DNA from 3 places in the Streptomyces cadmiisoli genome. Region 2 is predicted to be linked to each of the others. Evidence: predicted binding sites of a transcription regulator. Region 2 holds the regulator's gene; each other region holds the start of a gene.
The links. Region 2 encodes HrcA, which represses chaperone genes, less so after heat shock. Its sites were predicted from a motif close to TTNGCACTCNGNNNNNCNGAGTGCNAA; they were not measured.
Positions count from the first base shown of each region.

Region 1: the regulator HrcA is predicted to act here: its motif matches at 3,964-3,990, upstream of groL (chaperonin GroEL).
Region 3: the regulator HrcA is predicted to act here: its motif matches at 7,292-7,318, upstream of groES (co-chaperone GroES).

Region 1 covers NZ_CP030073.1:4,986,725-4,996,337, reverse strand. Annotated here, with positions in the region: gene DN051_RS21715 (SDR family NAD(P)-dependent oxidoreductase) at 1-134, opposite strand, end outside; gene DN051_RS21710 (SDR family oxidoreductase) at 238-1,059, opposite strand; gene DN051_RS21705 (helix-turn-helix domain-containing protein) at 1,250-2,107, shown strand; gene groL (chaperonin GroEL) at 2,180-3,802, opposite strand; gene DN051_RS21695 (cold-shock protein) at 4,228-4,431, opposite strand; gene DN051_RS21690 (ubiquitin-like small modifier protein 1) at 4,872-5,147, opposite strand; gene thrC (threonine synthase) at 5,322-6,605, opposite strand; SAM riboswitch class I at 6,623-6,788, opposite strand; gene DN051_RS21680 (glucosyl-3-phosphoglycerate synthase) at 6,951-7,895, shown strand; gene DN051_RS21675 (alpha,alpha-trehalose-phosphate synthase (UDP-forming)) at 7,968-9,356, shown strand; gene otsB (trehalose-phosphatase) at 9,400-9,613, opposite strand, start outside.
Region 2 covers NZ_CP030073.1:5,898,694-5,908,306, reverse strand. Annotated here, with positions in the region: gene DN051_RS25775 (S41 family peptidase) at 1-1,240, opposite strand, end outside; gene DN051_RS25770 (hypothetical protein) at 1,304-1,837, opposite strand; gene DN051_RS25765 (hypothetical protein) at 1,963-3,609, shown strand; gene DN051_RS25760 (VOC family protein) at 3,746-4,138, opposite strand; gene DN051_RS25755 (16S rRNA (uracil(1498)-N(3))-methyltransferase) at 4,160-4,900, opposite strand; gene DN051_RS25750 (nitronate monooxygenase) at 4,897-6,015, opposite strand; gene dnaJ (molecular chaperone DnaJ) at 6,204-7,340, opposite strand; gene hrcA (heat-inducible transcriptional repressor HrcA) at 7,341-8,357, opposite strand; gene DN051_RS25735 (MBL fold metallo-hydrolase) at 8,516-9,244, shown strand; gene DN051_RS25730 (DUF3097 domain-containing protein) at 9,279-9,613, shown strand, end outside.
Region 3 covers NZ_CP030073.1:3,914,723-3,924,335, forward strand. Annotated here, with positions in the region: gene DN051_RS16555 (response regulator transcription factor) at 243-854, opposite strand; gene DN051_RS16560 (WhiB family transcriptional regulator) at 1,235-1,564, shown strand; gene DN051_RS16565 (LysR family transcriptional regulator) at 1,667-2,572, opposite strand; partial or broken gene DN051_RS16570 (MOSC domain-containing protein) at 2,652-3,321, shown strand; gene DN051_RS16575 (SDR family NAD(P)-dependent oxidoreductase) at 3,427-4,200, shown strand; gene DN051_RS16580 (ester cyclase) at 4,298-5,005, shown strand; gene groL (chaperonin GroEL) at 5,093-6,721, opposite strand; gene groES (co-chaperone GroES) at 6,837-7,145, opposite strand; gene DN051_RS16595 (polysaccharide deacetylase family protein) at 7,365-8,138, opposite strand; gene DN051_RS16600 (polysaccharide deacetylase family protein) at 8,171-9,055, opposite strand; gene DN051_RS16605 (class I SAM-dependent methyltransferase) at 9,191-9,613, shown strand, end outside.

The DNA.
Region 1 (9,613 bases), 910 kb from region 2:
GCGTTGCGGCCGGCCGTCTGCCGGATCCCCGCAAAGACGGTGTGCCCGGCGTCGGCGAGCGCGCGCACGGTCAGCGCGCCGAAGCCGCTGGAACCGCCGGTCAGCAGGATGGTCCGGGGTGTCCGGGTGAGCATGGGGTGTCCTCGGGGGTGGAAGGAAGGGAAGGGCCTCGCCCCAGGGAGATCGGCGGGGCCCCGGGAAGATCGGCGGTCAGGCGGGCAGCGGCGCCGGGCGGGGTCAGATGATGCCGCCGTTGGCGCGGACGACCTGGCCGTTGACCCAGTGGCCGGCCGGGGAGGCGAGGAAGGCGACCACCTCGGCGATGTCCTGCGGGGTGCCGAGGCGCTCCAGCGGGGGCTGGGACGCGAGGCGGGCGATGGTCTCCTCGTCCTTGCCGTCCAGGAACAGCTCGGTGGCGGTGGGCCCGGGGGCCACGGCGTTGGCCGTGACGTTCCGGCCGCGCAGCTCACGGGCGAGAATCAGCGTCAGCGCCTCGACCGCGCCCTTGCTCGCGGTGTAGGCGCCGTAGCCGGGGAAGGCCAGGCCCACCACGGAGGTGGAGAAGGCGATGAAGGCGCCGCCCTCGCGGATCCGGCGCGCGGCCTGCTGGGCGATCACGAACCCGCCGCGGATGTTGGTGCGGTGCATCGCGTCCAGCTCCGCCAGATCCGTGTCGACGACCGACGCCAGATGCATGCGTCCGGCCGCGTTCACCACCACGTCGACGCCGCCGAACTCGGCCTGCGCGACGTCGAACAGCGCGGACGCCTGCTCCTCGTCGGCCACGTCCGCGCGGACCGCGACGGCCCGGCCACCGGCCGCGGTGACCTGCTCGACGGCCTGCTCGGCCGCCTCGCGGTTGCCCGCGTAGCCGACGACCACGGCGAAACCGTCGGCCGCCAGCCGCCGCACCGTCTCACGGCCGATGCCGCGCGAGCCGCCGGTGACGACGGCGACGCGGGTCGGCGCGGTCTCCTGGGCCGCCGTAGAAGAGGCGGAGGCCGGAGAAGCCGGAGAAGAGGAAGTCGACGGGGACCACGCGGATTCCTGGGAAGACATGGAGGCTCCTGGGGAAGCGGGGTCCTCCGGGGCCGCGGCTCCGGAGGACATGGCTGGGGGCGTCGCCGTCGGCGGCGCCCTCTCGGTGCCTCCAGCCTGGTCCGGCGCTCCGGCGCCGACCAGGGCTGTGCTCACCCGGGGGTCGGCGTCCCCTGGTTCGGCGCACGGGTGGCGCGCGACCATGGGATGCGTGAACCATTCCGAATTCGCCGCGTTCCTGAAGTCGCGACGCGACCGCATACGCCCGTCCGAGGTCGGCCTGCCCACCGGCCCCCGGCGCCGGGTGTCCGGGCTGCGGCGCGAGGAGGTCGCGCAGCTCGCCGGACTGTCCGCCGACTACTACACCGAGCTGGAACGCGGACGCGGTGCCCAGCCCTCCGCCCAGGTGCTGGCCGCCCTCGCCCGTGCGCTGCGGCTGAACGGCGACGCGCGCGACCATCTGTTCCACCTCGCGGACCGGCCGGTCCCGCCGGCCCACGGCACGGCCGCGCACGTCCAGCCCGCCCTGCTCGGCCTGCTGGACCGGCTCACCACCACCCCCGCGCAGGTCATCACCGATCTGCACGAGACGCTGGTCCAGAATCCGCTGGCGGCGGCCCTCCTCGGCCGGCCCACGGCGGAGCGCGGCCCCGGGGCGAGCCTGGTCTACCGCTGGTTCACCGACCCCGCGGCCCGGGCCGTCTACCCGGCCGAGGACCACCCCCACCACTCCCGGGTCTTCGTCGCCGATCTGCAGGCCGTCGCCGCCCGGCGCGGCCGGGACACCGCGGTGAACCGCATGGTGGGCGAACTGCGGCGGCGCAGCGAGGAGTTCGCCGGGCTGTGGGACGCCCATGACGTCGGTCTGCGGCGGACCGACCACAAACGCATCGTGCACCCGGCGCTGGGCGTCATCGAGCTGGACTGCCATGTCCTGCTCAGCGAGGACGGCTGCCAGCGCCTGCTGTGGTTCAGCGCCCCGCCCGGCACCGAGGGCGCCGCCCAGCTGGAGCTGCTGTCCGTCATCGGCACCCAGGACATGCCGAGCGCCGGCGGAATCGGCGGGTGAACGCCCGAGGGCGGCACCCCCTGCCGGGAGTGCCGCCCTCGGATCGAAGGACGGTTGATCGACCGGGGTCGATCAGAAGTCCATGTCACCGCCCGGCATGCCGCCGCCGGCGGGCGCGGCGGCCTTCTCCGGCTTGTCGGCGATGACGGCCTCGGTGGTCAGGAACAGCGCGGCGATGGAGGCGGCGTTCTGCAGCGCGGAACGGGTCACCTTCGCCGGGTCGATGATGCCTTCCTTGACCAGGTCGACGTACTCGCCGGTCGCGGCGTTCAGGCCGTGGCCCGGGGTCAGGTTGCGCACCTTCTCCACCACGACGCCGCCCTCGAGGCCGGCGTTGACGGCGATCTGCTTCAGCGGGGCCTCCAGGGCCAGCTTCACAGCGGCGGCACCGGTGGCCTCGTCGCCCTCAAGCTCGAGCTTCTCGAAGACCTGGGAGGCCTGGAGCAGGGCCACGCCACCACCGGCGACGATGCCCTCCTCGACGGCCGCCTTCGCGTTGCGGACGGCGTCCTCGATGCGGTGCTTGCGCTCCTTGAGCTCGACCTCGGTGGCGGCACCGGCCTTGATGACGGCCACGCCGCCGGCCAGCTTCGCCAGACGCTCCTGGAGCTTCTCGCGGTCGTAGTCCGAGTCGCTGTTCTCGATCTCGGCACGGATCTGGTTGACCCGGCCCGCGACCTGGTCGGCGGAGCCGGCGCCGTCGACGATGGTGGTCTCGTCCTTGGTGATGACGACCTTGCGGGCGCGGCCCAGGAGGTCCAGGGTCGCGTTCTCCAGCTTGAGGCCGACCTCCTCGGAGATGACCTCGCCGCCCGTGAGGATGGCGATGTCGCCGAGCATGGCCTTGCGGCGGTCGCCGAAGCCCGGGGCCTTGACCGCGACGGACCGGAAGGTGCCGCGGATCTTGTTGACGACCAGGGTCGACAGGGCCTCGCCCTCGACGTCCTCGGCGATGATCAGCAGCGGCTTGCCCGACTGCATGACCTTCTCCAGGAGCGGGAGCAGGTCCTTGACGTTGGAGATCTTGGAGTTCGCGATGAGGATGTAGGGGTCCTCCAGCGACGCCTCCATGCGCTCCATGTCGGTGGCGAAGTAGGCGGAGATGTAGCCCTTGTCGAAGCGCATGCCCTCGGTGAGCTCGAGCTCGAGCCCGAAGGTCTGCGACTCCTCGACGGTGATGACGCCTTCCTTGCCGACCTTGTCCATCGCCTCGGCGATGAGCTCGCCGATCTGGGTGTCGGCGGCGGAGATGGAGGCCGTGGAGGCGATCTGCTCCTTGGTCTCGACCTCCTTGGCCTGGTCGAGCAGGGCACCGGAGACGGCCTCGACGGCCTTCTCGATACCGCGCTTGAGGGCCATCGGGTTGGCACCGGCGGCTACGTTGCGCAGGCCCTCCTTGACCAGGGCCTGGGCGAGAACGGTCGCGGTGGTCGTACCGTCACCGGCGACGTCGTCCGTCTTCTTGGCGACTTCCTTGACCAGCTCTGCGCCGATCTTCTCGTACGGGTCCTCGAGCTCGATCTCCTTGGCGATGGACACGCCGTCGTTGGTGATCGTGGGGGCGCCCCACTTCTTCTCGAGGACGACGTTGCGGCCCTTGGGGCCGAGCGTCACCTTGACGGCGTCCGCGAGCTGGTTCATGCCGCGCTCGAGGCCGCGCCGCGCCTCCTCGTCGAACGCGATGATCTTGGCCATGTGAAGTGGTCCTCCCGGACTGGGGTGGATTGCTCCGGACCGCGCTGGCGCCCGCGACGGACGGCTCGCCTGCCTCGTGGTTCCTTGCCCCACCCGGCTTGCGGCCTCACCGACCCGGTCCTTCGTTGTCACTCTCACCTTCAGAGTGCTAACGCCAATGATTAGCACTCGACCATGCCGAGTGCAAGGTGCGCCCGCGAAGCGGGCTCGTTCAGGGGTGGTGGTCGGGTGACGGGAGAGCGCAGGGCGCGCCCGCGAGGCGGGCTCGTCGAGGGGTGGTGGCCGGGTGACGGGCGGGCGCGCGGCGCGGCGGGGAGACGGCCGGCCGACGCGGGGCGCGGGCGCGGTGCGGGCACACCGAAGGGCCCGCACCCTGCGGGGGTGCGGGCCCTTCGAACAAGACGTCACATACGGTGGTCGCGCGCTTAGGCGGTGACACGAACCATGTCGGCCTGCGGGCCCTTCTGGCCCTGCGAGATCTCGAACTCGACGCGCTGACCCTCCTCGAGGGTCCGGTACCCGTCCATCTGGATCGCGCTGTAGTGGACGAACACGTCCGCACCACCGTCGACCGCGATGAAGCCGTACCCCTTCTCCGCGTTGAACCACTTGACGGTGCCCTGAGCCATGCCTAACTCCCCTATTACTGGCCCTTGCACAGATCCACACTTCGCGGATCCGGGTCAGACCTCACCCCCCATTGGCGTGGGGGCGTGCGCCGGAACGCGTCGACCGCGGCTGAATGTATCTGTCCAACTGCCGTCTGCAACAGGTCAATCGGACGAGAAATCCGGGCAGCAACGGTCGGGAATTTACGGAGAATTCGCCCGAATTCAGGGCAAGTCGGGCCATACAAAAGGAACGAAAGACGCAAATGAGCCAGATACTTTGGCTACTTCTTGTCGCACTCGAAGCCGGAACTCATATGCGTCCGTCACACGGCGCGCGGGGCGTTCCCCAACTCTACCGCGCTCAATCCCACTGAATTGCCCCCTCCGCTTCTCTCACGGAGGGGGCAATTCAATGAACAATGCGTAACCGGCTTTACTCACGGTAACGCGAGAGCCGTTCAGCCGCCCGCGACCGCCGGGATGATGGACACGCCGGCGCCGTCCGGGGTGGCCGTCTCCAGGCCCTGCTCGAAGCGCACGTCGTCGTCGTTGACGTACACGTTGACGAAACGGCGCAGCTTGCCCTGGTCGTCCAGGACCCGGGCGGCGATCCCGGTGTGGTTCTTCTCCAGGTCGGCGATGACCTCGCCGAGGGTCGCGCCCTGGGCGGCGACCTCGGCCCGGCCGCCCGTGTAGGTGCGCAGGATGGTGGGGATGCGAACGGTGACGCTCATGGACTTGACCTCCGGTCAGGTGGAGCGCCCCCGAAGGGGCGCGGGGCACTGCGCGACCGGCCCCACCCGGTCCGCAGACGGACAACGACCTCTGGAACAGCCTGTGGACCGACCCCTGGGCCGGCCCCCGGACCGGTCCCGAGAAACCTCGGGGCCGGTCTCCGGAACGGCCTCTCAGACGAGACCGGCTTCCCTGAACGACTCCAGGCTGGGGCGGATCGTCGCGGTGAGCCCGGTGCCGGCCACCGCGTCCAGCGTCTTCAGACCGTCGCCGGTGTTCAGCACGACGGTGGTCAGCGACGGGTCGAGCACACCGGCCTCGATCAGCTTCTTCGTGACGCCGACGGTCACCCCGCCCGCGGTCTCCGCGAAGATTCCCTCGGTGCGCGCGAGCAGCTTGATCGCGGTCACGATCTGCTCGTCCGTCACGTCCTCCACGCCGCCGCCCGTGCGCCGGGCGATGTCGAGGACGTACGGCCCGTCGGCCGGGTTGCCGATGGCCAGCGACTTGGCGATGGTGTCCGGCTTCTGCGGCCGGACCACGTCGTGTCCGGCCTTGTAGGCGGTGGACACCGGCGAGCAGCCGGCGGCCTGCGCGCCGAAGATCCTGTACGGCCGGTCCTCGACCAGACCGAGCTCGATCAGCTCCTGGAGACCCTTGTCGATCTTCGTGAGCTGGGAGCCGGAGGCGATCGGGACCACCAGCTGGTCGGGCAGCCGCCAGCCGAGCTGCTCGCAGATCTCGTACGCGAGGGTCTTGGAGCCCTCCGCGTAGTACGGCCGCAGGTTGACGTTGACGAAGCCCCAGCCCTCGCCCGCCGGGTCCCCGATCAGCTCGGAGCAGAAGCGGTTCACGTCGTCGTAGTTGCCCTCGATGCCGACGAGTTCGCCGCCGTAGACCGCGGCCATGACGACCTTGCCCTGCTCCAGGTCGTGCGGGATGAACACACAGGAGCGCAGGCCGGCGCGGGCGGCCGCGGCGCCGACGGCGCCGGCCAGGTTGCCGGTGGAGGAGCAGGACAGGGTGGTGAAGCCGAAGGCGCGGGCGGCCTCCAGGGCCTGCGCGACCACCCGGTCCTTGAAGGAGTGGGTCGGGTTGCCGGAGTCGTCCTTGACGTACAGCCCGCCGGTGACGCCGAGTTCACGGGCGAGGTTGTCGGCCTTGACGAGCTGGGTCCAGCCCGGGTTCAGGTTCGGCTTGCCGGCCACGTCGGCGGGGACGGGCAGCAGCGGCGCGTACCGCCAGATGTTCGCGGGGCCCGCTTCGATGCGCCGGCGGAGCTCCTCCGTGTCGTACCCGGAGAAGTCGTACGCGATCTCCAGCGGGCCGAAACACTCCTCGCACGCGAAGACCGGGCCGAGGGGTACGCGGTGACCGCATTCACGACAGGAAAGCGCGGCGGCCGGGCCGAGGTCGACGGTGGATTCACTCGCGCTTGCAACAGTCTGCACAGCCATGGAGGCGAGGCCCTTTCTCCTCATCTTCCTCACGACGCATTTCGCCGCGAGACGGAATTGGCACCTTCCCTAGCCGGGAGCCTCGCGGAGACGATCAGTGCTGACCGACGGTGTCTACGAGAACCGACTGGAGGGTTGCCGGGGCTTCATCGGGCCGTTTCCCTCTGCCCCTCTGGATGAGCTGTATGTGGTTGTCGGCGCGGACAACCCCCGACATGCGATGGTCATCAGCGTTGTTCAAGACTGTAACCGAAGGCCAGGACAGTTGAGATAGCCGTCCGAACCGCGAGATGGATCACACCCGATCACCTCACTCGCCGAGAGAACGCAGAGGAGCCGCAGACTGTGCTGGAAGAAGTCGAGCGCTGGCTGAACACTCGCTCCTGGTCCGTGACCGATCGCCCGCTCCACAGAATCCTGGCCGCGAAACGCACGACGGGCCAGTCGGTCAGTGTCGTGCTGCCCGCGCTCAACGAGGAGGAGACCGTCGGCGACATAGTCGCCGTGATCCGTCACGACCTGATGCTCCAGGTCCCGCTGGTCGACGAGATCGTCGTCGTCGACTCGGGGTCCACCGACCGCACCTCCGAGGTGGCCGCCGCGGCGGGCGCCCGGGTCGTCCACCGCGACGACATCCTGCCGCGCCTGCCGGCCGTGCCCGGCAAGGGCGAGGTCCTGTGGCGCTCGCTGCTCGTCACGCGCGGCGACATCGTCTGCTTCATCGACGCGGACCTGAGGGAGTTCTCCTCGGACTTTGTGTCGGGCATCGTCGGGCCGCTGCTCACCGACCCGGAGGTCGACCTCGTCAAGGGGATGTACGACCGTCCGCTCGGCGGCGAGGCCGGGCAGGGCGGCCGGGTCACCGAGCTGATGGCCCGCCCGCTGCTCAACATGCACTGGCCGCAGCTGGCCGGTTTCGTCCAGCCGCTCGGCGGCGAGTACGCGGCCCGCCGTTCCCTGCTGGAGCAGCTGCCGTTCCCCGTCGGCTACGGCGTGGAACTGGGCATGCTGGTGGACTCGCTGCACCTGGTCGGCCTCGACGCGCTCGCGCAGGTCGACGTCGGGGAGCGCAGGCACCGCCACCAGGACGGGCAGGCGCTCGGCCGGATGGCGGCGGCGATCTACCGCACGGCCCAGCTGAGGCTGGCCCGGGGCCATCTGATCCGCCCCTCGCTGACCCAGTTCGAACGGGTGGAGGACGGGTTCGAGCCCCGCACGTTCTCGGTGGACACCGAGGAACGGCCGCCGATGGTGGAGATCGCCGAGTACGCGGCCCGAAAGGTGGCATGAGGGTCGTATACGACCCGCCGAGGGCGTGAACCGCACGTTTGCGCGGATCCCGCGCGGGCTAGGTTGAGGCGTATGGCTTCAACCTACGGCGCCGCGCAGGTACTGGTGGCCTCCAACCGCGGCCCCGTCTCGTACGAGGTGCTCGAGGACGGCTCGCTGCACGCCCGGCGCGGCGGCGGCGGGCTGGTCTCCGGGCTGTCGGCCATCGGGCCGGACGCGGGCGCCCTGTGGGTGTGCTCGGCGCTGGGCGACGGCGACCGCGAGGCGGTGCGGCGCGGGGCCGGCGAGTCCGGGGTGCGCATGCTGGACATCCCGGCCGACGTGCACGCGGACGCCTACAACGGCATCGCGAACTCGGTGCTGTGGTTCGTCCACCACATGCTGTACCAGACGCCGCTGGAGCCGGTCTTCGACGCGGAGTTCCGGCGGCAGTGGGCGTCCTACGAGACGTACAACCGCGCCTTCGCCGAGGCTCTGGCCGAGGAGGCGGCCGAGGGCGCCGCCGTGCTGGTGCAGGACTACCACCTCACCCTGGTCCCGGGCATGCTGCGCGAACTGCGCCCCGATGTGCGCATCAGCCACTTCTCGCACACCCCGTGGGCGCCGCCGGAGTACTTCCGGATGCTGCCGGACGACATCGCCGCGCGGGTGCTGCGCGGAATGCTGGGCGCGGACCGGCTCGGCTTCCTCACCCACCGCTGGGCCGAGGCGTTCACCGCGTGCTGCGAGCAGTTCGCGGGGGGCCTCGGGGACACCGCGGTCGGGGTGCACGGGCTCGGCGCGGACGCCGACTTCCTGCGCCGCCGGTCGCACGAGTCCGACGTGGACGAACGGCTGACGGCGCTGCGGGCGGAGATCGGCGAGGGCCGCAGGACGATCGTCCGGGTGGACCGGACCGAACTGTCGAAGAACATCGTGCGGGGCCTGCTGGCCTACCGCCGGCTGCTCGACGACCGCCCCGAGTGGCGCGAACGCGTGGTGCACGTGGCCTTCGCCTACCCGTCCCGGCAGGACCTCGCGGTCTACCGGGACTACACGGCCGAGGTGCGGCGGCTGGCCGGCGAGATCAACGAGCGGTACGGCACGCCGGGCTGGACGCCGGTCGTGCTGCACGTCAAGGACGACTTCGCGCGCTCGTTGGCGGCCTACCGGCTGGCGGACGTGGCGCTGGTCAACCCCATCCGGGACGGTATGAACCTCGTCGCCAAGGAGGTGCCGGTCGTCTCCGACGAGGGGTGCGTCCTGGTGCTGTCGCGGGAGGCGGGCGCGTACGAGGAACTGGGCGAGGACGCCGTCGGGGTGAACCCCTACGACGTGGTCGGCACCGCCGACGCGCTGCACCGAGCGCTGACCCTGCCGCCGGGCGAGCGGATGGAGCGCACGAAGCGGCTGGCCGCGGCGGCCACCGCGCTGCCGCCGGCGCAGTGGTTCCTGGACCAGCTGACCGCCCTCACCGGCTGACCGGGGCCGCCCCCGCCCGGCGGGCACGGGGCGGCACGGGCGGTCAGCCCAGTCGGTCCGCCAGCGCGCGCAGCAGCCGTACGACACCCGCCGGGCCGTCCACCACCAGGTCCGCGCGATCGCGCAGCTCGGTGACCTCGTCGCTGCCGCTGCACACCAGCAGACCGGGGGTGCCGTCGGAGCGGAGCTTGTCCACCGCGGCGTAGGCGGGCAGGTCGCCCAGGTCGTCGCCCGCGTAGAGGACGGACCCGGCGGAC
Region 2 (9,613 bases):
CGGTCTCCCGTTCGACGAGCAGCAGCCGCCCGTCGTGCGAGGCGACCGCGGCCCGGCTGCCGTCGGGCGCCATGGCCAGCGACAGCACCCGGCCGAGCTGGCCGGCGGCCAGGCGGCGCGGAATGGAGCCCGGGATCAGTCCGGTGGCGGGCGCGAACTCCAGGGCGTCCTCGCCCTCGGCGTCGGTCACCCACACCACCCACTCCTCGCCCTCGGCGCGGAAGGTGCGCGGCAGCCGGGCCCGCACGCCGGGTTCGGCGGCCAGCGCGCGGGCCGGGCCGGACCGGTGGGTGACCCAGTGCACGGCGCCGCGCACGGAGACGGCGCTGCCGCGCGCGCTGTGGTCCGGCGAGGCGGACCCGAACCAGCGGGCGGCCTTCAGCGGGTACGGCTGGCGGTCGGTGCCCTGTCCGCCGAGGCGCAGGTCGAGCCGGCGCGGCTCGGCCCCGTCCAGGTCGTCCAGCAGCCACAGCTCACCGGCGCTCATGTGGACCAGGCGGGTGCCGTCACCGGCCAGGTGGCGGGCGTAGAAGCCGCCGAGGGGGGTGTGCCGGCGCAGGTCGGAGCCGTCGGCGAGGGAGGAGTACACCGCGCCGGTGCCCTCGTGGTCGGACAGGAACGCCAGCCGCTCCCCCACCCACACGGGGTGCTCGACGTTCCCGTCCAGCTCCTCGTGCAGCCGGACGAACTCGCCGTCGCCCCCGCGGTCGATCCACAGCTTGCCCGCCGTACCGCCGCGGTACCGCTTCCACCAGGCGGCCTCGCGCCCCATCGGCGCGGACAGCAGCACGGTGTGCGGGCCCTGGGCGACCTCCCCGACGGGCCCGTACTCCAGCCGGGTCGCCGGGCCGCCGTCCAGCGGGACGGCGTGCGCCCAGGTGCGGCGCAGACTGGCCTGGCCGTGCGTGGTCAGGGCGAGGACCCGTCCGTCCTCGGTCCAGCCGCGGACCTGGGTCTTCAGGCTGCCCCAGTGCGTCAGGCGCTTCGCCGGGCCGCCGTCGACCGGCGCGACGTGCACCTCGGGGGCGCCGTCACGGGTCGAGGTCCAGGCGACGGTGGTGCCGTCGGGAGAGATGCGCGGCATCGTCACGGGAACGTTGTCGGCGCTGACCCGCCAGGCCCGGCCGCCGTCGAGCGGGGCGATCCAGACGTCGTCCTCGGCGGTGAAGGCGACCAACTCACCGTGCGGGTGCGGGAACCGGAGATACGCCGACGTGGCGGGCGCTGCGGACTCAGTCACCCGGTCACCCTATGCAGCGGCGGCGCCCGCGCACAGCGGTTTCGATCACCTTTCGCCCTCGCCTCACTTGCCCTGCGGCCAGCAGTTCGGATCGTCCTGGCACCACACGGTGCGGGTGACCGTCACCGTGGTGGTGGGGCCGGCGCCGGGCCGGTCGCCGGCGGGCGGGGCTCCGGTGGCGTCGCAGTCGCCGAGCCCGGTGACCCGGAACCACTGCTTGCCGCCCACCGTCGCGGTCAGGTCGCCGCGCACACAGGCGCCGTTCACCGCGCGCGTCACCCGGCCCGTGACCGTGATCTCCCGGCCGTCCCGGGTCTCCCCTTCGCAGTCGACGTCCGCGACGGTGCGCTCGCTCGCCGTGGGGCTCGGCCGGTCGCCGCCCGCGAAGTCGGCTGTGCAGCTGAGCCACTGGACGTCGGCCTCCCGCCGCTCCAGTTCCCGGGTGGCCAGCTCGTCGGTCGTGTAGGCCACGGTCGCGGAGCTCAGCGCGCCCGGCTCGCAGCCGACGGCGCCGACCGCCCCGACCACCACGACCCCGGCGGCCACCGCCACCCGACGGCCGCGCGAACGGCCCCGAATCCACCGCATCGCCCCCATGGACGGCAGCCTGCCACCGTCCCGGCCGTCGCGGTAGGGCGCATACGGCCACCGGTGCCACGCCACTCGGTACCCTCGCACGTCACCACGTGCCGGCCGCCGAACACCCGTCCCCCGGAGGAACGTTGCCCCCTCGCGTCCGTGTCCGCAGGAACGTCGCTCTGCCCGCGCCGCGCGTGCCCGACGGCGGGGCGGACGCGCCGGGCGTGACGGATCCGGCGGTCGGTCCGCCGGCGCCGCCGGGGCGCCGGCGGGTGCGGATGCTCGTCGATGTCGTCGACCGTCCCGACGAGGTCGACTACGCCACCGGCCTGTTCGAGGAGCGCGGCTGGTCCGTGCGGCCCGCGGAGGCCGACGAGCGGCCGCGGGCCGCCCGGGGGCAGCGGACGGCGCTGGTCGTCGAGGTGCGGCTGCACGGGGCGCGCCTCGGGGCGGTGCGCACGGCCGTGGCGGAGGTGGAGCGGCTGGTCGGGCAGGCCGAGCTGGGGGCGTGGGTGCGCGACGCCGCGCTGGTCGAGCACGAGCGCCCGGCGCGTACGACGTACCACGTGCACCGCACGGCGGGCGGGGGCGGGCGGCCGTCGCGGATGTGGACCTGGCTGGGCTTCCTGGACGAACAGCGGGCGGTGACGGTGCCAGCCGGCCCCGGCTCGCGGGACGCGGCGGAGGCGGAAGTGACCGCGCGCCCGCTGGGCGGACGGGACTTCGTCCCCGGCCGGCACGCACTGCGCGTCCCGGGCCACTCGGACGCAAACCCGCCGCGCGACGAGACGCCGCGGGCCCGGCGGACCCGGCTGGCCTGGATGACGGCGGGCGCCGCGGGCATCGTCCTCGCGGTCGTCTGCGGCATGTACGCGGTACGGGCGGAGGGCGCCTGGAAGCTGCCGCCGCTGGTGCTGAGCGCGGCGGGCGCGCTGCCGCTGGGCCGGATGGCCAAGGAGACCCGGGACCGGGGGCGGCTCGCGCAGTGGGCCGCCGGGGTCGCAGGGACCAGCACGCTGGCCGCGTTCGGCGCGCTGGCCGGGCGGGACGTGTCCCCGGCCCGCCTGTGGGCGGGGATGCTGCTGCTGGGGGCGGTGGCCTTCGTCGGCACCGGGGTGGTCCTCGCGGTGCGCCGGACGCTGTTCACCCGGCACGCGACCTGGCTGGTACCGCTGTCGGTGCCGGTGGTCTGGTCTATGGTGCGGTGGCTGGGCGGCCAGATGCACGACGAGTACCTGGACCGCTTCGACATCCCCGCCGCCACCGTGCCCGCCCCCGCGCTGGGCGCGTATCTGGCGGCCGGCCGGCCCATGGCCCTCGCCCTGGGCAGCGTGCTGGCCTTCGTCGCGGTCGTCGGCTGGCTGCGCCACTTCCACGTCCTGGCGCGGGACGGCGGCTTCCGGCTCTACGCGGCGGTCCTCACCACCCTGCTGTCCGTCGCCTACGCCCTGACCGCCGTCGCCCTGGGCGCCGAGCACGCCGGGCGCTCGGCGGGCAGCGCGGCCGGGGCCGTCGCGCAGCGGGGCACGGATCCACCGGACTACTACGGGCTGAAGGGCCACCTGGTCTGCGTACGCCCCGTGGAGGCCGGCAAGCCCGTGCCGGTGGAGAACGGGCCGCTGCCCACCGGCCACCCGGTGGTGTCCTTCGGGGCGTCCGGCGACTGGATCTGGCTGTGGGATCCGGCCCGCAGGCACGAACCCGGCCCGGAGGCCTTCGCCGTCCGCCGCGAGGACGTCCAGCTGCTGCCCACGGAGAACCGGTCGCCGGGGACGTGCCCCGCGCCCTAGGGCCGTCACATTCCCGACTGCCCCGCGCCGCCCGGCGCGCGCCCTCGCCGCGCCGGCGGACCCGGGTGCGGCGCGACAGCGGACCGTGCGGGCTCGTCGTGGGCGGCCGGGTTGGAGCGGTGCACGGGGGGCGCGGTCAGCCGCTCAGCAGCAGCCACTCCTGCAGCTCCACCAGGTTCCCCTCCGGGTCCTTGAGGTGGGCGGCCCGCATGCGGTCCGTCATCGCGGCGGGTCCGTGCAGCAGGGTCGCGCCCCGCGACGTGATCCGCTCGCAGTAGGCGTCCAGGTGCTCGACGCGCAGCACGACCAGCGAGCGGTGCCCGGCCGCCGTGTCGCCCAGCTCCCCGAGGACGTCGGCCATCACCGCCCGGTCCTGGAGGGCGATACCGGCCGCCCCGGCGGTGGGACTGAACTTCTCGTACGGCCCCTCGGCCGCGCCCGACTGCGGCTTGAGGCCGAGGACGTCGGTGTAGAAGCGGTAGCAGGCGGCGAAGTCACCGACCAGCAGTCTCACCTGGGCGAGCTCCATCACGTCCTCCCTCGGCCGGGGTCAGGACCAGCGTCCGGTGCGGCCCAGCAGCAGGGCGGCCGCGGCGGTGCCCGCGGTCGAGGTGCGCAGCACGCTCGGCCCGAGCCGGTAGGGCTTCGCGCCGGCCTCCTCGAAGAGTGCCAGTTCCTCCGGGGAGACGCCTCCTTCGGGCCCGACGACCAGCACGATCTCGCCCTCGGCGGGCAGGTCGGCGGCGGCCAGGGGGGCCATGCCGCTCTCGTGCAGCACGGCGGCGAAGTCGGCCTCGGCGAGCAGGGCGGCGACCCGCTTGCCCGTCGCCGGCTCGTCGACCTCCGGGAAGCGCACTCGGCGGGACTGCTTGCCGGCCTCACGGGCGGTGGCCCGCCACTTGGCCAGCGCCCGGGCGCCGCGCTCGCCCTTCCACTGGGTGATGCAGCGGGCGGCGGCCCACGGCACGATCGCGTCGACGCCGACCTCGGTCATGGTCTCCACGGCCAGCTCACCGCGGTCGCCCTTGGGCAGGGCCTGGACCACGGTGATACGGGGGGTCGGCATGGGCTCCTCGCGCACCTCGCGCAGGTCCAGCAGCAGCCGGTCCTTGCCCTCGGTGCCGGTCACCTCGCCCTCGGCCCAGTGCCCGGCGCCGTCCGTGAGGACGACACCCTCCCCCGTCCGCAGCCGTTTGACGGACACGGCGTGCCGCCCTTCGGGGCCGTCCAGGACGAAGCGCCCGCCCCGACCGGGGCCGAAGCGGTCGACCACGAAGACCGGGGCGGTCATCCAGCACCGCCGCCGGACAGCGCCGTCCCGGCCGCGCCGAGTTCGGCGGCCAGCAGTTCCACCAGCTGCCCGGCCGGCAGCTCGCGCGCCATCCGGTGACCCTGCCCGGCCCACAGCGCCATGCCCTGCGCGTCCCCGGCCTTGGCGGCCGCCTTGCGCAGCGGCGAGGTGAGGTGGTTGATCTCGGGGTAGGCGGCGGGGGCGTACGGTCCGTGCTCGCGCATGAACCGGTTGACCAGGCCGCGGGCGGGCCGGCCGGTGAACGCGCGGGTCAGCCCCGTGCGGACGAACAGCGGGTTGGTCAGCGCCTCCTTGTGCACGGCGGGCGCGCCGGACTCGGGCGTGACCAGGAAGGCGGTGCCGAGCTGGGCGGCGCTCGCGCCCGCGGCCAGGGCGGCGGCGATCTGGCTGCCGCGCATGATGCCGCCGGCGGCGACGAGCGGCAGGCCCACGGCCTCGCGGACCTGGGCGATCAGGGAGAGCAGCCCGATCGCGGAGCCGTCGTTCTCCGGGATGTCCCGGTGGGTGCCCTGGTGGCCGCCGGCCTCGACGCCCTGCACGATCACGACGTCGGCGCCGGCCCGCTCGACGGCACGGGCCTCGTCGGGCGTGGTGGCGGTGGCCAGGGTGAGCGTTCCGGCCCGGCGCAGGGAGTCCAGGACCTCGCGGCTCGGGCAGCCGAAGTGGAAGGAGACCACCGGCACCGGGTTGTCGAGCAGCACCGCGAGCTTGGCCTCGTAGCCGTCGTCGCGTCCGCTGTCCGGGTCGCCCAGCTCCACCTCGTACCAGGCGGCCTCGCCGGCCAGCTGGTGGGCGTAGACATCGACCGCGGCGGAGTTCGCGGGGGCGGTGCCGGCCGCTCCGGTGGAGGCGGCACCCGCTCCGGGGTGCTCGGGCTGCGGCATGAACAGGTTCACGCCGAAGGGGCGGCTCGTGAGGCTCCGCAGCTGCTTGATCTCCTGGTACATGCCGTCGGCCGTCTTGTAGCCGGCGGCCAGGAACCCGAGCCCGCCGGCCTCGGCCACGGCCGCGGCGAGCTGCGGCACGGAGACGCCGCCCGCCATGGGGGCCTGCACGATCGGAAGCGGGAAGAGATCGGTCAGTGCGGAGGACATGACGGCATGTTGTCACGTCCTACGAACAAGTCCGAATCCGGCCGTCCACCCGGTACGAGCCGGCCGCGGGGCGCCCCGGGGAGCCCGAGACGCCCGGCGCCCGCGGCGAGCCGCCGACCTGGCGACCCGGCCGCGCTCACCGCACCGCGTCACCACCGGAGGACCGGCCCGGGGGCCGGTCCCGCGGCTCAACGGCCGTTGAAGGCGTCCTTCAGGCGTGAGAACAGGCCCTGCTGCCCGGGCTGGAACTGGCCCTGCGGCCGTTCCTCGCCGCGCAGCTTGGCCAGCTCGCGCAGCAGGTTCTCCTGCTCCGGGTCGAGCTTGGACGGGGTCTGGACCTCGACGTGGACGATCAGGTCGCCCCGGCCGCCGCCGCGCAGGTGGGTGACGCCCCGGCCGTGCAGCGGGATCGACTGGCCCGACTGGGTGCCCGGGCGGATGTCGACCTCCTCCATGCCGTCGAGCGTCTCCAGCGGCACCTTGGTGCCGAGGGCCGCCGCCGTCATCGGGATCGTGACCGTGCAGTGCAGGTCGTCGCCGCGGCGCTGGAAGGTCGTGTGCGGCAGCTCGTGGATCTCGACGTAGAGATCACCGGCCGGACCGCCGCCGGGGCCGACCTCGCCCTCGCCGGCGAGCTGGATGCGCGTGCCGTTGTCCACACCGGCCGGGATCTTGACCGTCAGGGTCCGGCGGGACCGCACCCGGCCGTCGCCCGCGCACTCTGGGCACGGGTTGGGCACCACGGTGCCGAAGCCCTGGCACTGCGGACACGGCCGCGAGGTCATGACCTGGCCCAGGAACGACCGCGTCACCTGCGACACCTCGCCGCGGCCGCGGCACATGTCACATGTCTGGGCCGAGGTGCCCGGCGCCGCGCCCTCTCCACTGCACGTGGAGCACACGATCGCCGTGTCGACCTGGATGTCCTTGGTCGTGCCGAAGGCCGCCTCGTCCAGTTCGACATCGATGCGGATCATGGCGTCCTGGCCGCGGCGGGTGCGCGAGCGCGGTCCGCGCTGCGACGCCGTGCCGAAGAACGCGTCCATGATGTCGGAGAAGTTCCCGAAGCCGCCCGCGCCGAAGCCGCCGGCGCCCGCGCCGCCGCTCTGCGAGAGGGGGTCGCCGCCGAGGTCGTAGACCTGCTTCTTCTGCGGGTCCGACAGCACCTCGTAAGCGGCGTTGATCTCCTTGAACCGCTCCTGCGTCTTCGGATCGGGGTTGACATCCGGGTGCAGCTCGCGAGCGAGCCGCCGGAAGGCCTTCTTGATCTCTTCCTGCGACGCGTCGCGACGCACGCCGAGAACGGCGTAGTAGTCCGTGGCCACTTACGACTCCGCCAGGATCTGTCCGACGTACCGTGCCACTGCGCGTACCGCTCCCATCGTTCCCGGGTAATCCATGCGGGTCGGTCCGACCACGCCGAGCTTGGCGACTGCCTCGCCGCCCGAACCGTAGCCGACCGAGACCACGGACGTGGAGTTGAGTCCCTCATGGGCGTTCTCGTGCCCGATGCGCACGGTCATGCCCGAATCCTTCGCCTCGCCAAGCAACTTGAGCAGAACGACCTGCTCCTCCAGCGCCTCCAGCACCGGCCGGATGACGAGAGGGAAGTCATGTCCGAAGCGGGTGAGATTGGCGGTACCACCGATCACCAGCCGCTCCTCGGTCTGTTCGACCAGCGTCTCCAGGAGGGTGGAGAGCACCGTGTGCACCGCCGCCCGGTCCTCGATCTCGAAGGCCTCGGGCAGATCCTGCACCAGTTGCGGCACGTCGGGAAACCGCCGGCCCGCGATCCGGCTGTTCAGCCGGGCCCGCAGATCCGCCAGGGACGTCTCGCCGAACGGCGCGGGGCAGTCGACCAGGCGCTGCTCCACCCGGCCGGTGTCGGTGATCAGCACCAGCATCAGGCGGGCGGGCGCCAGCGACAGCAGTTCCACGTGGCGCACCGTGGAACGGGTCAGCGACGGGTACTGCACGACGGCGACCTGCCGGGTGAGCTGCGCGAGCAGCCGCACCGTCCGGGCCACGACGTCGTCGAGGTCGACGGCCCCGTCGAGGAAGTTCTGGATCGCGCGCCGCTCCGGCGCCGTGAGCGGCTTGACCTCGGCCAGCTTGTCGACGAACAGCCGGTAGCCCTTGTCCGTCGGGATGCGCCCGGCGCTGGTGTGCGGCTGGGCGATGTACCCCTCGTCCTCCAGCGCCGCCATGTCGTTGCGGACGGTCGCCGGTGAGACGCCGAGGCTGTGCCGCTCGGTGAGCGCCTTGGAGCCGACCGGCTCCTCGGTGCCGACGTAGTCCTGGACGATGGCGCGCAGCACCTGGAGCCGTCGTTCACTGAGCATCGCGCACACCTCCAGCTGTCGTCCCCTGAGCGTCCCTGGCACTCGGCGCATGCGAGTGCCAGCCCTACCCGGCCCAGTGTACGGCCGTCGGGTACGGCCCGGGCAAGGCCGGTCCTGCGAGGTCGTGGCATGCGGGCGCCTGGAGCTAGCGTCGCCGTATGACGGTGACTTGGGAAGAGCTGGGGTGGGAACGGCTGGCCGCCGGAGTCGGCCGCCGGCGGCTGCCGGGCTGGGACTGCACGGTGGGGCTCGTCGTCGGCCGCGGCGCCGCCCTGCTGATCGACGCCGGCTCGAGCCTCGCGGAAGGAGCCCGGCTGAGGGCGGAGGCGGAAGGGCTCGCCCGGCACCGTGTGACCCATCTCGCGCTCACCCACCCCCACTTCGACCACGTCTTCGGCGCCGCCGCGTTCGCGGGCGCCGAGGTGTTCGGCGCGGTCGGCGTGGACGCCGTGCTCGGCGGGCGGCGCGGACGTGAGGAACTGCGCGTGGACGCCGTCCGCAACGGCCTCGACGCCGGTACGGCGCAGGAGGCGGCCGACACGCTGGTGCCGCCCCGGCACCACGTCAGCGGCGAGTGGACGCTGGACCTGGGCCCCGGCCGCCAGGTCCTGCTGGCCAACGTGGGCCCGGCGCACACCGCGCACGATCTGGTGGTGCTGGTCCCGGGCGACCCGGAGGTGGTCTTCTGCGGCGACCTGGTCGAGGAGTCCGGCGAACCGCAGGCCGGCCCCGACGCCGTGCCGTCGCACTGGCCGGCCGCCCTGGACCGGCTGCTCGACCTCGCCGGCGAGGACGCGGTGTACGTGCCCGGTCACGGAGCGGTGGTGGACGCGGCGTTCGTCCGTGCGCAGCGGGACGCGCTGGCCACGCGTTTCGGCGTGTCGTAGGTGCCGCGCGCCGGCTTCTCCTATCGTCGTTCGAATGCGCCAGTACTCTCCGGACCTGACTCCGCCGTGGAAGAGGTCCCGGCCCGTCCCCGAGGTCGCGGCGGAGCCCGGCCTGGTGGTCGAGGAGCCCGGCAGCGGGTTCTGCGGCGCGGTGATCCGCTGCGAGGCGGGCACGGTCACCCTGGAGGACCGCTTCGGCAAGCACCGGGTGTTCCCGCTGGAGCCCCGGGGCTTTCTGCTGGAGGGCCGGGTGGTGACGCTGGTGCGGCCGTCCGCCGCCGCTCCGGTACGCCCGACCCGTACGGCGTCGGGATCGGTCGCCGTGCCCGGCGCACGCGCGCGTGTGGCCCGTGCGGGCCGCATCTACGT
Region 3 (9,613 bases), 2.0 Mb from region 2:
GCCCGGGGCCCATGACCGCGCCACCGGCGGAGCGCTGGGGCCTGTCGTCAAATTGCTGTCGTTGCCCGAAGGGCGGCCCCGCGGCGTCCGGTGCGTGCTCTCGGCGGGCCGGGCGGAAGCCCTCGTACCGGACGTACTCGGGCTTTCGCCCGGTGCGGCGAGTGGGGGCACCTCCCACGCCCTTGAGGCAGTGGGGGAGCGTGCCGGGCGTCGCGGGGCAGGCGGGAATTTGACGACAGGCCCTAGCGCACCAGACCCCACCGGAAGCCGAGCGCCACCGCGTGCGCCCGGTCCGAGGCGCCGAGCTTCTTGAACAGCCGGCGGGCGTGGGTCTTGACGGTGTCCTCGGAGAGAAACAGCTCACGGCCGATCTCCGCGTTGGAACGGCCGTGGCTCATGCCCTCCAGCACCTGGATCTCACGCGCGGTGAGCGTGGGCGCGGCGCCCATCTCGGCCGAGCGCAGCCGGCGCGGGGCGAGCCGCCAGGTAGGGTCGGCCAGGGCCTGCGTCACGGTGGCCCGCAGTTCGGCGCGCGAGGCGTCCTTGTGCAGATAGCCCCGGGCGCCGGCGGCGACCGCGAGGGCCACGCCGTCCAGGTCCTCGGCGACGGTGAGCATGATGATGCGTGCGCCGGGGTCCGCGGACAGCAGCCGCCGCACGGTCTCTACGCCGCCCAGTCCGGGCATGCGTACGTCCATCAGGATCAGGTCCGAGCGGTCGGCGCCCCAGCGGCGGAGGACTTCCTCGCCGTTGGCCGCCGTCGTCACGCGCTCGACGCCGGGCACGGTCGCGACCGCGCGGCGGAGCGCCTCTCGGGCAAGCGGGGAGTCGTCGCAGACGAGGACGGAAGTCATGACCGTCCTCCGCAGCTGATGCGCGTCACCTTGAGCCTCCAGGCTGGTACGAATCGTCACCTGTGCGGTCGACCGTCTCGGACGCTTGCCCGAGCGTTTGTGTTTTCAACCGCCTCCGCACTCTCAACGACGGTCACTCGAAAGAGTTACGGGGCTGTGTGCCGTATTCGGCACTCTACGTGAGGGTGCGGACACGGTGCAGACATGCGCGGCGGACCCTCGACGTTTCATCACAACCCGTGCCCCATTTAGCCCCATTTCTTCCCATCCGCTGGTGTCTGAGGCTAGATTCGCAATGAGTCATATTTTCATCTCCTTAGATCGTAGATGTACGGTCGTGGGCACCGTATCCGCCCAAAACGGCTACAAGGGGTCACGTAATGGCAGATTTCTCCCGCCTTCCCGGACCGAACGCGGACCTATGGGACTGGCAGCTCCTGGCTGCCTGTCGAGGGGTGGACAGCTCGCTCTTCTTCCATCCGGAGGGCGAACGCGGGGCGGCCCGGAGCGCTCGTGAGAACTCGGCCAAAGAGGTCTGCATGAGGTGCCCGGTCCGCGCGGAGTGTGCGGCGCACGCGCTGGCGGTGCGCGAGCCGTACGGCGTGTGGGGCGGTTTGACCGAGGACGAGCGCGAAGAGCTCATGGGGCGGGCGCGCCACCGGCTGGTGTCGGCGACGACCACTGGTGGAAGCACCGCCTCCAACACCTGAAAGAACGTTTCTTCTGACGGGGCGCGCGAGGGCGTGCCCGTATCAGTCACCCGATGTATGGGGATGTATGCCGGCGTATACCGATGAATACACGGATGCGCCTCAGCGCGCCGCCGCCCGTGCCAGCTCGTCCAGCGTCGCGGCCACCGCCGGGACCTGAGCCAGGTCCGGCAGGGTGAGGGCGACGATCTCCCGGCGCACCGCCGGTTCCAGTGCCACCGCTCGCGCCCCCCGCGGCCGTACGGACTCGACGGCGAGCTGGGGCAGGACGGCCACGCCCAGCCCCGCGCCGACCAGGCCCACCACCGCCGGATAGTCGTCGGTGGCGAAGTCGATACGGGGGGTGAAGCCCGCCCCCGCGCACACCTGGACCAGCTGGCCGCGGCAGCGCGGGCAGCCCGCGATCCAGGGCTCGTCGGCGAGTTCACCGATGGCGACGGACTCCGCGCGCGCCAGCCGGTGCCCCTCCGGCACCAGACTGACCAGCCGGTCGGACAGCAGCGGCCGTATCACCAGGTCGTCCCACTCCTCCGCCTCGCCCGCGCCCGCGGCGCCCTCGTAGCGAAAGGCGAGCGCGATGTCGCAGTCGCCCTCGCGCAGCAGCTCGACGGACTTCGGCGGTTCGGCCTCCTCCAGGGAGACCCGGGTGCCGGGGTGCGCGGCGCGCAGCGCGGCCAGCGCGGTGGGGACGAGGGTGGAGCTGCCGCTGGGGAAGGAGACGAGCCGGACCCGTCCGGCCCGCAGTCCGGCGATGGCGGCGACCTCCTCCTCGGCGGCGGTGAGCCCGGCGAGGATGCCCGAGGCGTGCCGGACGAGTGCCTCGCCGGCCTGGGTGAGCCGCATCTCGCGACCGCTGCGGACCAGCAGCGGTGTGCCCACGGACCCTTCCAGGGCTTTCATCTGCTGGCTGACGGCGGGCTGCGTGCAGCCCAGCTCGCGCCCCGCGGCCGAGAAGGAACCGGTGGTGGCGACAGCGCGCAGGACGCGCAGATGACGTGCCTCGATCACCCTCAGAGCATAAGTGAAGCTTGGGCACGACGTCCGATAATGCGAAGAATCTTTGCCCTGGATGCCTTACCGTGCCGTCATGAGGCTTCTCTCTGTGAACCTGGGCCGTCCGAAGGCCGTTCCCCACACGGACCAGCCGCAGGGTCTGACCGGCATCGACAAACGTCCGGCCGAGGGGGCCGTACGGGTGACGGCACCCGGCCCCAAGGGGTTCGGGGCGAGCGGACTGGCCGGCGACGCGATCTGCCACACCCGCCACCACGGCGGCGACGACCAGGCCGTGTACGCCGTGGCGCGGGAGGATCTCGACGAGTTGGGAGCGCGAGCTGGGCCGGCCGCTGCCGAACGGCTCGTTCGGCGAGAACCTGACGACCGAGGGCCTCGACGTGTCCGGGGCGCGGATCGGCGAGCGCTGGGGCGTCGGACCGGACCTGGTGCTGGAGGTCACCTCGGGGCGCATCCCCTGTCTGACCTTCCAGGGCCATCTGGGTGAGAAGGGCTGGGTGCGGAGGTTCACCCGGCGCGGTGCGCCGGGGGCGTACTTCCGGGTCGTGGAGCCGGGTGAGATCCGGGCCGGCGACCCGGTGCGGATCGTGCACCGGCCGGACCACGACGTGACCGTCGCCCTGCAGTTCCGGGCGGTGACCACCGAGCGGGAGCTGCTGCCTCGGCTGCTCGCGGCGGGCGAGGCACTGCATCCGGAGGCGCTCGCGGCGGCGCACAAGTACGTGGCGCGGCAGACCTCCTGAGCAGACGTCACGGCCGGGCCGGCAGCCGCCGGGCGCCCGCCCCGGCCGCCCGCACCCGCCCGCCGCACACGGAATCTTCACGTCCAGGGTCACTACCCTTGGCCCATGACAACGGCTCTGATTACGGGATCGACAGCGGGGATCGGCGCCGCGTTCGCGCGACGGCTGGCGGCTGACGGGCACAACCTCGTCCTGGTCGCCCGGGACACCGACCGGCTCGGCGTGCAGGCCACCGAGCTGCACGACCGGCACGGCATCGAGGCGGAGGTGCTGGCCGCCGACCTGGCGACGGACGACGGCATCGAGACGGTCGCCGCCCGGCTGGGCGACCGCAAGAACCCCGTCGACCTGCTGATCAACAACGCCGGCTTCGGCAACAAGGGCCAGTTCCTCGACGTGCCCATGGCCGACGAGCTGAAGATGCTCAAGGTGCACTGCGAGGCGGTGCTGCGGCTGACGTCGGCGGCGACGGAGGCGATGCGGGCACGGGGACGCGGCGGTGTCGTGAACGTCGCCTCGGTGGCGGCCTTCGTGCCGCGCGGCACCTACGGCGCGTCCAAGGCGTGGGTCGTGCAGTTCACGCAGGGCGCGGCACGCGATCTGGCGGGCAGCGGGGTGCGGTTGATGGCGCTGTGCCCCGGGTTCGTGCGGACGGAGTTCCACGCGCGGGCCGGGATGGGGACGGACAGCATTCCGGGCTGGATGTGGCTCGACGCCGACAAGCTGGTGGCGGCGGCGCTCGCCGACCTGGCCCGCGGCAAGTCCGTGTCGGTCCCGGATCCGCGGTACAAGACGCTGATGGGTGTGGTGAAGGTCGTGCCGCGCGGGCTGCTCGGCGGGATCAGTTCGCGGACGGGCCGGAAGTACGGGCCGCGGTAGCGCGGTTGCGCCGGGCGCCCGGCGGGAGCGTCGCGCCGAGCCGCCGGTGGGAGAATGGAGCCGTTCACCGGGACCCAGGGGGCCGGGAGGCGGCGTCATGACATTCGTGCAGGTCATCGACTGCAAGACCAGTCGGTTCGACGAGATGAGCCGGCTGATGGACACATGGGTCGAGCAGACCAGGGGCAAGCGCGCGGCGGCGCACAACGTGATCGGCAAGGACCGGTCCGACGCGTCGCACTTCATCGAGATCCTGGAGTTCCCCTCGTACGAGGAGGCGATGCGGAACTCCAACCTGCCGGAGACCGACCGGGTCTTCCAGGAGATGGTCGCGCTGTGCGACGAGTTGCCGACCTTCACCGATCTGGTGGTGGTGCGTGACGACCAGCTGGAGACGTCCACCGTACGGCGCTACTTCGAGGTGATCGCCGCCGAGGGCGAGCTGCCGCCGCTGAACGATCTGATGGCGGAGCACTACCGCGATCACCAGCCGGGCGACGAGCAGGACATCCTCGGGATGGACCACGTCCGGCGCGAGCTGGAGATGTGGCGGGCGGCCTTCGACTTCGAGTTCAGCGTCGAGGACCTCATCGCACAGGACGACCGGGTGTGCGCGCGGTGGTTCTGGACGGGCACCCACAAGGGCGACTTCCTGGGGATCCCGGCCGATGGGCGGAAGGTCTCCATGACGGGGACCACCGTCTTCCGCTGCGGCGGGGACGGAAAGCTCGCCGAGGGCTGGTGGGAGTACGACCGGCTCGGGCTGATGGCGCAGCTGGGCGCGCTCGACGACCTGGAGCGGTAGGTACGGCGGCCCGGACACGCCGAGGGCCCGGCGCCCCCTCGCGGGAGGGGACGCCGGGCCCTGCTGCCGTACGGCTGCGCGATCGCGTCAGTGCGAGTGGCCGTGGCCGTGGCCGTGACCGGCGGCCTCCGGCTCCTCTTCCTTCTTCTCGACGACCAGGGTCTCGGTCGTCAGCAGCAGGGAGGCGATGGAGGCGGCGTTCTCCAGGGCGGAGCGGGTGACCTTGACCGGGTCGATGACGCCGGCCTTGATCAGGTCGCCGTACTCACCGGTGGCGGCGTTGTAGCCGCTGCCCTTCTCCAGCTCGGCGACCTTGGAGACGATGACGTAGCCCTCCAGGCCGGCGTTCTCCGCGATCCAGCGCAGCGGCTCGACGGCGGCGCGGCGGACGACGGCGACACCGGTGGCCTCGTCGCCCTCCTTGCCGAGGTTGTTCTCCAGCACCTTCACGGCGTGGACGAGCGCGGAGCCACCACCGGAGACGATGCCCTCCTCGACCGCGGCGCGGGTCGCGGAGATGGCGTCCTCCAGACGGTGCTTCTTCTCCTTCAGCTCCACCTCGGTGGCGGCGCCGACCTTGATCACGCACACGCCGCCGGCCAGCTTCGCGAGGCGCTCCTGGAGCTTCTCGCGGTCCCAGTCGGAGTCCGTGGCCTCGATCTCGGCCTTGATCTGGCCGATGCGGCCCTCGACGTCGGCCTTCTGGCCGGCACCGTCGACGATCGTGGTGTCGTCCTTGGTGACGGTGACACGGCGGGCGGAGCCCAGCACGTCGAGACCGACCTGGTCGAGCTTGAGGCCGACCTCCTCGGAGATGACCGTGGCGCCGGTGAGGACGGCCATGTCCTGGAGCATCGCCTTGCGGCGGTCGCCGAAGCCGGGGGCCTTGACGGCGGTCGCGTTGAAGGTGCCGCGGATCTTGTTCACGACGAGGGTGGAGAGGGCCTCGCCCTCGACGTCCTCGGCGATGATCAGCAGCGGCTTCGAGGCGTTGCTCTGGATGATCTTCTCCAGCAGGGGCAGCAGGTCCGCGATGGCGGAGACCTTGCCCTGGTGGATGAGGATGTACGGGTCGTCGAGGACGGCCTCCATACGCTCCTGGTCCGTCACGAAGTACGGCGACAGGTAGCCCTTGTCGAAGGCCATGCCCTCGGTGAAGTCCAGCTCCAGACCGAAGGTGTTGGACTCCTCGACGGTGATGACACCGTCCTTGCCGACCTTGTCCATCGCCTCGGCGATGAGCTCGCCGACCTGCTGGTCCTGGGCGGACAGCGCGGCGACGGCGGCGATGTCGGACTTCTCGTCGATCGGCCGCGCCGACGCGAGCAGGTCCTCGGAGACGGCGGCGACGGCCGCGTCGATGCCCTTCTTCAGGGCGGCCGGGGAGGCGCCCGCGGCGACGTTCTTCAGACCCTCGCGCACCAGCGCCTGGGCCAGGACGGTCGCGGTGGTCGTACCGTCACCCGCGATGTCGTTGGTCTTGGTCGCCACCTCCTTCACCAGCTGGGCGCCGAGGTTCTCGTACGGGTCCTCGACCTCGACCTCGCGGGCGATGGTGACACCGTCGTTGGTGATGGTGGGTGCGCCGAACTTCTTGTCGATGACGACGTTGCGGCCCTTGGGGCCGATCGTCACCTTGACCGTGTCGGCGAGCTTGTTGACGCCGCGCTCGAGGGCGCGACGGGCGTCCTCGTCGAACTTCAGGATCTTCGCCATGACAGCGTGAGCCCTCTCGGAAAACTAGGTGAAATTGACTGCGCCCCGGGCGCCCGGCTTCTTGTCGGTAGCGGGGGCCAGGGGCGCAGCTGGAAGCAAGGTGCTTCGGGGTGAATTACTTCTCGATGATCGCGAGCACGTCGCGAGCCGAGAGGACGAGGTACTCCTCGCCGTTGTACTTCACCTCGGTGCCGCCGTACTTGCTGTAGAGCACGACGTCGCCGACGGCGACGTCGAGCGGAAGGCGGTTGCCCTCCTCGAAGCGGCCCGGGCCCACGGCCAGGACGACGCCCTCCTGGGGCTTCTCCTTGGCGGTGTCCGGAATGACCAGGCCAGAGGCCGTGGTCTGCTCGGCGTCCAGCGGCTGGACCACGATGCGGTCCTCGAGCGGCTTGATGGCAACCTTGGAGCTGGCGGTCGTCACGATCCGACCTCCCCCTTCGGAGATCTCACGGGGTTAACTGTCTGAGGTGGCGACCAGGTCGATCCGTCGTCGCGGGTGCCGGACCTGCCCGTCGCGTAGTTGGCACTCTCATCTGCCGAGTGCCAGAGCCGAGACTATGACCGCGATTAGCACTCGGTCAAGCGGAGTGCCAATCGCCCGCGGCGTGGCGTCGGAATTCGCATGCCGTCGCGGCCGCACTCACAGGTAGTCCTCCAGGCGTCCGACCGTCAGACCCGCCTCCTGGATCCGGTTCAGCAGACGGGTCGTACGGGCCACCAGGGAGGGTGTCGGGGTCTCGGTCGCGGGGACGGAGACGATGTCGCCGGGGCGCAGCCGGTCCGCTCCGCCGGTGAAGGTGAGGCCGTAGGCGTCCATCGTGGCGCGCCACAGGACGACGGCGGAGATGCCGCAGTCGGCGGCGGCGCGCAGGGTGGTCGTGTCGTGGAGGCCGTAGGGCGGGCGGAAGAGGCGGGGGCGGACGCCGAAGCGGGAGCCGAGCTTGGTCTGCTGGCCGCAGATCTCGGCGCGCTGGCCGGCGAGGGGCAGTCCCCGCAGGGCGGCGTGGTCGAGGGTGTGGTTCTGGATGCTCGCGCCGACCGAGCGCAGCCGGGAGAAGTGGCCGTAGCCCGGGCCGACGACGCTGTCCGTGAGGAACATGCTGACCGGCAGCCGCAGTTCGCGGACCATGTCGACGAAGCGCGGGTCGCGCTCCGCGCCGTCGTCGTAGGTGAGGAAGACGACCTTGTCGCCGGTGCGGACGCGGTCGACGACGGGGGGCAGGCCCGCGCTCCGGGCGGGCGGCGAGTGGGACGGCGGACGCGGGGGCGGCGACAGCGGGGAGGTCAGGCCCCAGCGGCGGTGGGCGGGGGCCTCGGCCGGCGATCCGGGGGCTGCCACCCGGTCCGGGGCCTCCCTGCCCGACCGCTCGGCGGGGGTGACGGTCAGGGCGCAGCCGGTCAGCGCGATCAGCATCAGTGCCGGGCCGGCCAGCCGTCTGCGCCCCGTCACAGGTAGTCCTCCAGCCGGGCCACCGCGTACCCCTGGGCGGTGACCTTGTCGAGGAACCGGCGGATCATGTCCGGCATGGTGCCCTGCCAGTCCTCCGGGCCGCGGAAATGGCTGAGGACGATGTCACCGGGGTGCAGGTCCTGGTCCCACTCGCGGTACTCCCAGTGGTCGACGAACACCTCCTCGCTCCACAGCGGGACGTACTTGACGCCGCACTCCTTGGCGGCGTGCAGGGTGTCCTGGTCGTAGTTGCCGAACGGCGGCCGGAACAGGGCCGGGCGCTTGCCGTAGCGCTTCTCGATGACGTCCTGCATGCCGCAGATCTCGGTGCGCTGGTCCTCGTAGGACAGGGCGGGCAGGTACGGGTGGGTCAGGGTGTGGTTGTTCAGGGCCACGCCGTGGTCCCGCATCCGCTTGAAGTAGCCGTAGTCCTCGTTGACCAGGTAGTCGCTGAGGAAGGCCGAGTACGGGATCCTCAGCTCCTTCATCATCCGCAGGAACGCCGGGTCCTTCTCGGCGCCGTCGTCGATGGTGAGGAAGACGATCCGGTGTTCGGTCGGGACGGTGGTGAAGACCGGCGGGAGGCCCTGCTCGGCGTGCCCGTCGACCTCGAAGCCCTCCCGGGTCACGATGTCCGGCTTCCGCACGGGCGGTGGCGGTGGCCGCAGCGGGACACTCTTCAGGCCCCACTCCTTGGCGGCGGCGGCACGGGCGGCCAAGTCGGCGCTGAGCCGGCCCGCGTAGCGGTCCAGGGCGCGCGCCGGGGGCGCCTTCAGGGGTGCCTGCTGGCCCGGGGCGGGCCGGACCTCCGGGCCGTCCTGCACACAGCCGGAGACGATGGCGGCACCGGCCAGTACGGCGAGCGCGGCCCTGACCGCCATGTGCCGACGTGACCGAGATTTGTCAGTTTGTCGTACTACTCGCATGGCGCCGGATCCTCCCAGCACCGGCATCCGATCGGCGGCCGACACCTCCTAAGGAGGCGCACCATCCACCGACTGGCCGACAATGTCCCGGTGAACGACCTCCTCGCCCCCCTGCTCACCGCCGAGGGCCGGGCCCTCCTCGACGAGGTGCGCGGCACGGACCCCGCCCGGGAACTCGCCGTCGCCACCCGGCTGCGGCGCGAACACCCGGCCGAACTGGTGTCGGCGGCACTCGGACAGGCACGGCTGCGGCAGCGGGCGGTCGCGAAGTTCGGGGCGGAGGACGCGCAGCGGATGTTCTTCACGCCCAACGGCGTGGAGCAGTCGACGCGGGCGAGCGTGGCGGCGTACCGCGCGCGCAGGTTCCGCGAGCTGGGCGTGACGTCCGTGGCCGACCTGTGCTGCGGCATCGGGGGTGACGCCGTCGCGCTCGCCCGGGCGGGCATCCGGGTCCTCGCCGTGGACCGCGACCCGCTGACCGCGGCGGTGGCCCGCGCGAACGCCGAGGCGCTG